Paraburkholderia bryophila: one gene and its partner. The protein of the gene in region 2 interacts with the protein of the main gene of each other region in a pairwise test. Links are inferred from orthologs where the notes say so. Each region holds a gene or a part of one and is shown on either strand. Other genes may lie near its edges.

What was found. Proteins that work in one complex are often made in the same cells at the same time.
Region 1: the proteins of selB (region 2) and serC interact in binary tests that used the Escherichia coli proteins (3 or more experiments, as listed by UniProt). The link is inferred for Paraburkholderia bryophila from one-to-one orthologs.

Annotation. Positions count from the first base shown.
Region 1 is NZ_JACCAS010000001.1:3,928,650-3,933,080, reverse strand. The notes cover bases 640-3,443. They hold serC (3-phosphoserine/phosphohydroxythreonine transaminase), read right to left. Parts: upstream 2,681-3,443; coding sequence 1,598-2,680; downstream 640-1,597. Other genes in these bases: GGD40_RS17610 (DUF2059 domain-containing protein), read right to left, coding at 2,988-3,443; pheA (prephenate dehydratase), read right to left, coding at 640-1,529. Also shown: hisC (histidinol-phosphate transaminase), read right to left, coding at 1-347; more of pheA, read right to left, coding at 447-639; more of GGD40_RS17610, read right to left, coding at 3,444-3,590; gyrA (DNA gyrase subunit A), read right to left, coding at 3,714-4,431. UniProt on the Escherichia coli protein: Catalyzes the reversible conversion of 3-phosphohydroxypyruvate to phosphoserine and of 3-hydroxy-2-oxo-4-phosphonooxybutanoate to phosphohydroxythreonine. Is involved in both pyridoxine and serine biosynthesis.
Region 2 is NZ_JACCAS010000002.1:2,089,667-2,094,293, forward strand. What follows is about bases 1,036-4,035. They hold selB (selenocysteine-specific translation elongation factor), read left to right. Parts: upstream 1,036-1,575; coding sequence 1,576-3,495; downstream 3,496-4,035. Other genes in these bases: selA (L-seryl-tRNA(Sec) selenium transferase), read left to right, coding at 1,036-1,579. Outside these bases: formate dehydrogenase accessory protein FdhE, read left to right, coding at 1-113; more of selA, read left to right, coding at 137-1,035. UniProt on the Escherichia coli protein: Translation factor necessary for the incorporation of selenocysteine into proteins. It probably replaces EF-Tu for the insertion of selenocysteine directed by the UGA codon. SelB binds GTP and GDP.

The sequences.
Region 1 (4,431 bases), on a different replicon or contig from region 2:
GCGTAGATGATCGACTGGCCCTTCTCCACGAACGCGTGCGCGGCGATTTCGAGAATGTCGTTGCTGCCGTTGCCGAGCGTGATCCACTCGGCTGGCACGCCGTAACGCTCGCTCAGCGCGCTCTTCAGTTCGAACGCATTCGCGTCCGGATAGCGGCCCAGTTCGCTGGCGGCTTTCGCCATGGCGCGTTGCGCCGATTCCGGCATGCCCAGCGGGTTTTCATTCGACGCCAGCTTCACGATGCTCGCTTCGTCCAGACCAAACTCGCGGGCCACTTCCGAAATCGGCTTACCGGCGACGTAAGGGGCAATCGCGCGCACATAGGAAGGACCGAAAGACGCTGTCATGAAAATCTCCGAACGATTATTAGCAAATGAGTCTGCGACCGGCGCGCCACGCATGCCGTTGGGCGCCGCCTGCGTGTCTGTGTGTCAGTCTGTGCGCCATTAACGGGCGCGCGGATACGAGCCCAGAATCTTCAGAAACGCGGCCTTCTCGCCGAGTTCGGCGAGCGCGGCGGCCACGCCCGGATCGTCGCGATGACCTTCGACGTCGATGTAGAAGTAGTACTCCCACGTACCGACGCGCGCCGGACGCGATTCGAAACGGGTCATGGACACGCTATGGCGCGCCAGCGGTTCCAGCAGCTTGACCATGGCGCCGGGCTCGTTCGCCACCGACACGATCAGCGAGGTCTGGTCGTACCCGCTCGGACCACCCGGCTGCTTGCCGATCATCACGAAGCGCGTGCGATTGTGCGGATCGTCCTGGATCAACGCGTAGGCGACTTGCAGACCGTAGTGGGTCGCCGCGCGATCGCCGGCGATCGCCGCGATGGTCGGATCGGCCGCCGCCATGCGCGCCGCTTCAGCGTTGCTCGACACCGCCTGGCGCTCCAGATGCGGTGCGTTCGTCGACAGCCAGCGCTGGCATTGTGCGAGCGCCTGCGCATGCGCGCATACGCGTGTCACGCCGGTCAAACCGCCGTTCAGCGACAGCAGATTGTGATGAATCGGCAAAGCCAGTTCACCGCCGATCGTGAGTTGCGTTTGCAGCAGCAGATCGAGCGTGCGCGAGACCGCGCCTTCGGTCGAATTCTCGACCGGCACGACGCCGAATTCCGCAGCGCCGGCTTCGACCGAGCGAAACACTTCGTCGATCGACGGGCACGGCAGGCCTTCGATCGACTGACCGAAGTACTCGTGCATGGCCTGTTCGCTGTACGTGCCAACCGGCCCGAGGTACGCGGCCTTGATGGTCTTTTCGAGCGCGCGGCTCGCGGCCATGATCTCGCGCCAGATTGCGCTGATGTGCTCGCTCGCGAGCGGCCCGTCGCTCATGTCTTGCAGACGCGCGATCACCTGCTGCTCGCGCTCGGGGCGGAACACCGGCGCGTTGAAATGCTTCTTGACCTCACCCACTTCGAGCGCCACCGCGGCGCGCTGATTGAGAAGCGCGATCAACTGCGCGTCGAGCGCGTCGATGCGTTCGCGAAGGGGTTTGAGTCGGGTATTGAGTTCGTCGTCCATGCGTGAATACGGCCCTGCCGGGTAACTGCTGGAAAGGATGCGCGCGCCTGCTGCTCGATACTGCTCGCTCAGGCGCTGCGCTGTTCGAATTCCTTCATGTATTCGACAAGCGCGTTGACGCCTTCGAGCGGGACGGCGTTATAAATCGACGCCCGCATGCCGCCAACGGACTTGTGGCCCTTTAGCTGCACCATTCCCCGGGCTTTCGCACCGGCCAGGAAATCATCGTTGCGCGACTCGTCGGCGAGGAAGAACGGTACGTTCATCCTCGAGCGCGAGCCACGTTCGACCTTGTTCAGATAGAAGCTGCTGGAGTCGACCGTGTCGTATAACAGCTTCGACTTTTCGAAGTTGCGCGCTTCCATTTCAACGAGGCCGCCCTGCTTCTTCAACCACTTGAACACCAGCCCGGCGATATAGATCGCATAGGTGGGCGGCGTGTTGTACATCGAATTGTTTTCGGCGACGGTTTTCCACTCGAACGCCGACGGGCAGATCGACAGCGCGCGATCCAGCATGTCTTCACGCACGATCACCACCGTCACGCCCGCCATGCCGATATTCTTCTGCGCGCCGCCGAACAGCACGCCGTATTTGGCGATGTCCATGGGGCGCGACAGAATATGCGACGACGCGTCGGCCACCAGCGGAATATCGCCGATGTCAGGAATCTCGAACGTTTCGACGCCGTGAATCGTTTCGTTCGTGCACAGATGCACGTAAGCCGGATCGTCCGACAACTGCCATTCCGAGCGCGCGGGCGAACGCGTGAAACCGTCCGCCGTCTGACCGCTCGCGGCGAGATGCACGGCGCCGTATTTTTGCGCTTCCTTGAACGACTTCTGCGACCACGAACCGGTCACGATGAAATCCGCGCGCGGTTTCGCGGCAAGCAGGTTCATCGGGACAATCGCGTTCTCGCCGAGACCGCCGCCCTGCAGAAACAGAATGCGATGGCTTGCCGGCACTTCAAGCAGGTCGCGCAGATCGACGAGCGCTTGCTCGTGGATCGACATGAATTCTTTGCCGCGATGGCTCATTTCCATCACGCTCATGCCGCTGCCTTGCCAATCGAGCATCTCGTCGGCTGCCTGACGCAGCACTTCTTCGGGCATGGCCGCGGGGCCGGCGGAGAAATTAAAGACGCGCATCGTGAAATCCTGGAAGCAGGCGCGAAAAAGAAGGATCGCGCATATTCGGCGAAATTGGCCGCCGTGAAGGCAACCACTGTGAAGCGGGCCGCGCGGTGCCGATCGCATCGGTTCGACAACGCAAACCGACCGAGCGAATTGCCCGCCGTTTCGCGCTGAAAAAGATAATGGCCGTTTGCGCCTGTGCGCAAACGGCCATTATCGCATTGTCACCGTCAAGCCGCCAAACCCGGCGCGCCGTAGAGCCTACGAAACGCGCCCGAGAAAGCGGCTAGCGCGATTTCAGCGCAGCCTTTCGACCTGGGATTTACTTGGCCGGCTTGACCGAAGCGACTTCCTTGTCTGCCTGGTCACGCGTTGCCTTGATCGATTGCGGCATGTACTTTTGCATCAAGCCATTCACGACGTCGCGGCCAACCTGGTCTTGTACCTGGATGAACTTGCGGCCGGTCGGGCTCTTGTAGAACGCGGTCAGATCCTTGATTTCCGACGTGCTGTAGTACTTCGCGTAAGCGTCGTACTGAGCTTGCATTGCGTCCGAACGGAAAGAGTCCGTTGCGAACACTTGACCTGCGCCGTCAACCAGCTTCGGCACTGCATTCTTTTGCAGCGTCGGGACGGAAGCCTGCTTCTGCTTGTCCGTCATCGTCTTGTTTTCGCTCAGGGCGTCCGACAGGATGGCCGGAACCAGCTGCTTGGCTTGCATCTGGGCGCTGTTGCCGATCGCGCCGACGAGCTTCTGTGCGTCGATTGCGTCCAGCAGATCTTTGATAGCAGCCTGCTTGGCCGGATCAACCGGTGCTGCGGCAGCAGCCGGAGCCGCCGGAGCCGGGCTCTGAAGCGCTTGAGCCATAGCAAAGGTCGGCACGAGGGCAGCCAGCAACATCAGTTGTTTGAATCGTTTTTGCATCATTACTCCCTAAGAGAAATTAATTTGAACTGCGCGCTGCGCGGGATACGTATCGGCCCGATACGCCATTATTCCCTGCGCAGCTTTCAACCAATCACTGAGACTGAAAGCCGCCAACGCGGATCAGGCTGCCCCACCCTCGTCACCGCCGTTTTCACCTTCGGCCGGACCTTCGGTGTCGCCTTCCACATCGCCCTCAGCTTCCGCTTCAGCAACCTGTTGCAGACCTGAAAGCTTGGTCCCTTCGTCAAGGCTGATGAGTGTAACACCTTGGGTTGCACGGCCCATTTCGCGGATTTCCGACACGCGCGTGCGGATCAGCACGCCCGTATTGGTGATCAACATGATCTGCGCTTCCTGATCGACCAGCGTTGCGGCGACGACGCGGCCGTTGCGCTCCGACGTCTGAATCGCGATCATGCCCTTCGTGCCGCGCCCGTGACGGGTGTACTCGATGATCGGCGTACGCTTGCCAAAACCGTTTTCGGTAGCGGTGAGCACCGACTGCTGCTCGTCGCCGGCCACCAGCAACGCGATCACGTTCTGGCCGTCTTCGAGCTGCATGCCGCGCACGCCGCGCGCCTCACGGCCCATCGGACGCACGTCGTTCTCGTCGAAGCGAACCGCCTTGCCCGAATCCGAGAACAGCATCACGTCGTGCTGGCCGTCTGTGATCGCGGCGCCAATCAGGTAATCGCCGTCATCCAGACCGACCGCAATAATACCTTTGCGCAGCACGCGGCCAAAGGCTTCCAGCGGCGTCTTTTTTACCGTTCCTAACGCGGTGCCCATGAACACGAATTTGTCGGCCGAGAATTCCTTGACCGGCAAGACAACCGTA
Region 2 (4,627 bases):
TCACGCTGGATCTGCTGATGGGCGCGGAGGGCTACCGGCGCGCGTCGCCGCATCCGTGGCTGTGGCCCGAACAGGCCGACCCCGCGGACGAGTCTTCCAGCGAGTCGGATTAGAACGACGAGAAGGGGATTGCTTCGTGAGTGATGTCAGCGGCTCCGAATTGCGGGCGCTCATGGCGCGTGTGCCGTCCGTCGAAAAGGTCATGGCGTCGCCGGAGTTCGCGGCGCTGGTGGACGCGTATGGCCGCAGCCAGGTGCTGACGGTGTTGCGCGACGCACTCGACCACTGGCGTGCGAGCGCACAGTCGGGCGATGCGTCGGTTAGCGCGCTCGATGTTGCACGTTTGCAGGCCGTGGTCGATAGCGCGCTGCGCCGGCGTAACCGCTCGCGTTTGCAGAGCGTGTTCAATCTGACCGGTACGGTACTGCATACCAATCTCGGCCGCGCCCTGCTGCCGGATGAAGCGGTGCAATCCGTGATGAAAGCGCTCACGCAGCCCGCCAACCTCGAATTCGATCTCGACTCCGGCAAGCGTGGCGATCGCGACGATCTGGTCGACGAACTCATCGGCGAACTGACCGGCGCCGAGGCCGCGACCGTGGTCAATAACAATGCCGCCGCGGTGTTGCTCACGCTCTCCGCGTTGGCGTCGAAGAAAGAAGTCATCGTGTCGCGCGGCGAGCTCGTCGAGATTGGCGGCGCGTTCCGGATTCCCGACATCATGAGTCGCGCGGGCGCCAGGCTGCGCGAAGTCGGCACGACGAATCGCACGCATCTGAAAGATTACGAGGAAGCCATCGGCCCGCGCACCGCGCTGCTGATGAAAGTCCACGCGAGCAATTACGCGATCAGCGGATTCACCAAAGAGGTCGGCGTCGACGCGATCGCGTCGCTGGCGCATGCGCGCGGCCTGCCGGTCGCGGTGGATCTGGGCAGCGGCACGCTGGTCGATCTCGTGCAATGGGGCTTGCCGCGCGAGACGACCGTGCGCGAAACCGTCGAAGCGGGTGCGGATCTCGTCACGTTCAGCGGAGACAAATTGCTGGGTGGACCGCAGGCGGGGTTGATCGTCGGCCGGCGCGATCTGATCGCGAAGATCAAGAAGCATCCGCTCAAGCGTGCGCTGCGTGTCGGCAAACTGACGCTTGCGGCGTTGGAGCCGGTTTTGCAGCTTTATCGCGCGCCGGAGAAACTCGCCGAGCGGTTGACTACGCTGCGCTTACTCACACGCGCCGCCGACGATATCCGGCTCGCCGCGGAGCGCGTGCAGCCGGTCTTGCAGCGCGCGATCGGCGAGCGCTATGCGGTGCTGGCCGAGCCGATGTTCAGCCAGATCGGCAGCGGTGCTTTGCCGGTCGACGTGTTGCCGAGCTACGGCCTTGTGATCAGAACCGCGGACGGCAAGCGCGGCGGCCGTCAGTTGCTCGCGTTGGAGAAGCTGCTGCGCGAGATGGCGCGGCCGGTGATCGGCCGTATCGCGGATGACGCATTGCGTCTCGATCTGCGCTGTCTCGAAGCCGCCGACGAATTGCAATTGATCGACCAACTTATCGAGCAACTGAAGGGCGCGCCCGCATGATCGTAGGTACGGCAGGGCATATCGACCACGGCAAGACTAGTCTGGTGAAAGCGCTGTCGGGCGTGGATACCGATCGTCTGAAGGAAGAGAAAGCGCGCGGCATTTCAATCGAGTTGGGCTATGCGTACGTGCCGCTTGAGAACGGTGAGGTACTCGGTCTGATCGACGTGCCGGGTCACGAGAAGCTGGTGCATACCATGGCCGCCGGGGCGAGCGGTATCGACTTCGCGCTGCTCGTGATCGCCGCCGACGACGGTGTCATGCCGCAAACGCGCGAGCATCTGGCGATTATCGAACTGCTCGGTATTCAACGCGGTGCGGTTGCGTTGACCAAGATCGATCGGGTGGATGAGCCGCGTCTACGGGAAGTGCGCGATGAAGCGGCCGCGTTGCTGAGCGGCAGCATACTGCAGGATGCGCCTGTGTTCGAAACCTGCGCGACGCGGCCCGACGATACCGGTGTGGCCGCGTTGAAGGCGCATTTGCATGCAGCCGCCGCAGCGTGGCAGATGAAACGCGACGACGGTCTGTTTCGTCTCGCGGTGGATCGCGTCTTCACCCTGGTCGGGCAAGGCACGATCGTGACGGGGACAGTGGTGTCGGGCAGCGTGAGCGTCGGCGATACGATGCTGCTGGCGCCGAAAAATCAGCCTGTGCGTGTGCGGAGTATTCACGCGCAGAATCGTCCGGCGCAACGCGGACGAGCGGGTGAACGCTGTGCGTTGAATCTCGCTGGCATTGAGAAGAGTGCGATAGAACGGGGTGACTGGATTGTCGATCCGCGTTTGTCGCAAGCGTCGGAACGTATCGACGTCATGTTGAATCTACTCGCCGATGCGTCGCTCAAGCTGGAGCATTGGGCGCCGCTGCATGTTCATCTGGGCACGCAGCATCAGGTGGCGCATGTTGCGTTGCTCGATGGCGAAACACTTGGCGCGGGTCAACAGGCACGCGTGCAACTCGTGTTCGAGCGGCCGATGTGCGCGCTGCCGGGTGATCGGTTCGTGGTGCGCAACGCGCAGGCTAGTCGCACGGTGGGCGGTGGGCGGGTGCTCGATCCGTTTGCGCCGTCGCGTAAGCGTCGCTCGGTTGAGCGGCTGGCGTGGCTCGATGCAATTCAAAACATGCTCGATACCGGCGCGCTCGATGCGCTGTTTGCAAGAGCGCCGTATGGGTTGTCGCGCTCGTTGCTTGAGCGGTTGACGGGACGGCCCGCGGCCGCGCTTGCGTCTGCGTTGCCGCGCGACACTCGCGCTGTCGAGCTTCATGGCGACGATGCTTTGCTGGTCGCGGAGGCGTCATGGTTGGCGCTGGCGAACCGGTTGATCATATCGCTCGGTCAGTACCACGAGCGTTCGCCGGATGAATTAGGCCCGGACGTGTCGCGTTTGCGGCGTATCGCTGCGCCATTGGTTGACGATGCGCTGTGGCGCGCCTTGGTCGACGATGCGGCTGCGCGTGGGGACATCGTTAAACGCGGGCCATGGTTGCATCTGCCGGATCATGCAGTGACGCTCGACGACGCCGATCAAACGCTCGCCGCAGCGTTGCTGCCTGTGGTGAAAGCGGGGCGCTTCGATCCTCCATGGGTGCGCGATCTTGCGACGGCGCATGGCGTTTCGGAAGAACGCATGCGGCTATTGATGCGCAAGCTCGCGCGGCAAGGCGAGCTGTTTCAGGTCGTGCGTGACCTCTTTTATCACCAGGATGTGATTCGCGAACTGGCGGCGATCGCGGCCGATGAAGCTGAAAAAAATAGCGGTACGGTCGCCGCGGCGCCGTTTCGCGATGTCACCGGGCTGGGGAGAAAACGCGCGATCCAGCTTTTGGAGTTCTTTGATCGGGTTGGCTATACTCGCTTCCACCGTGGCCTGCATCTCATGCGCGCGGAGAGTCGTTGGCTCGATCTGCTTTGAAACGCAATGTGCAGTTCACGTAGCTCAAGTACTTCAAGTAGTTCAATCACCGTAGGAAGGCATTCGCATCCGGTGGTGCGGCTGGGCTTCAAACCCAGTTGAGCGTGTCAGACACGCTCAGGTCGGTTCGACTCCGGCTGCCTTCCGCCAGATAAGCCTGCCCGGGCATTCCGATATTTTCCGAAAACGTCCTCTAGATTGCCGATTTCAATTCGGTTTATGGGTAACGGCGTGCTTGCTGATTCCCGTAAGGCGTAAGACGGTTTACGCGTGAAGTATGGGCTACCCACATGGTTTTTGTGTTTTCGTACGACACGGGCTGGTGTGCGTCGGCACGAGGAAGCACGGTTTTTTATGAAACAAAGGATGGTATCGTTTCGACGTGATGCCATGGCCCGTCCGAACCGGTCTATATGGTGAGTGACGGCGACATCGCCGCGTTTGGTGGCGACGAAGTGGACAGCATCAAGGAGGAATATGCCGACGGTGACGAGTAAAAAAAACCTGCGAAGAGACTCGCACCAGTGGTACGAGAAACCGGTGCGGCGAAGGACTATCCGGCCTTGCTGGCCGAGGTGAAAGCACGCATTCAGTCTGCACAGTACGCGGCGCTACGCGCGGTCAACAAAGAGCTGGTAGGCTTGTACTGTGACATTGGGCAATTGATTGTCGAGCGACAGTAAAGCTAAGGTTGGGGAAAAGCCGTGGTAGCGCAGCTCGCAGCCGACCTTCAGGTGAACTTCCCAGGAACAGGGGGCTTCTCGGCGTCAAACCTATGGCGGATGAAAAGCTTTTTTGAGAGCACGCAGCAAGGCAAAACTCGCACCACTGGTGCGAGAAATCGGCTGGAGCCATAACCTGGTCATCCTCGAACGCTGCAAGGATACACACGAGCGCGAATTCTACCTGCGGATGACACGCAAATTCGATTGGTCGAAGAACGTACTCGCGCACCAGATCGACAACCAGAGTTACGAGAAGTCGCTCCTGGGCCAGACCAGTTTCGACAAAACGCTAACCCCGGCATTGCGTGCGCAGGCCAAGCTGGCGGTGAAGGACGAATACGCGTTCGACTTCCTTGAGCTTGGTGGGCAGCATGGCGAGCGCGAGCTGATTGCCCGAATCGAGGACT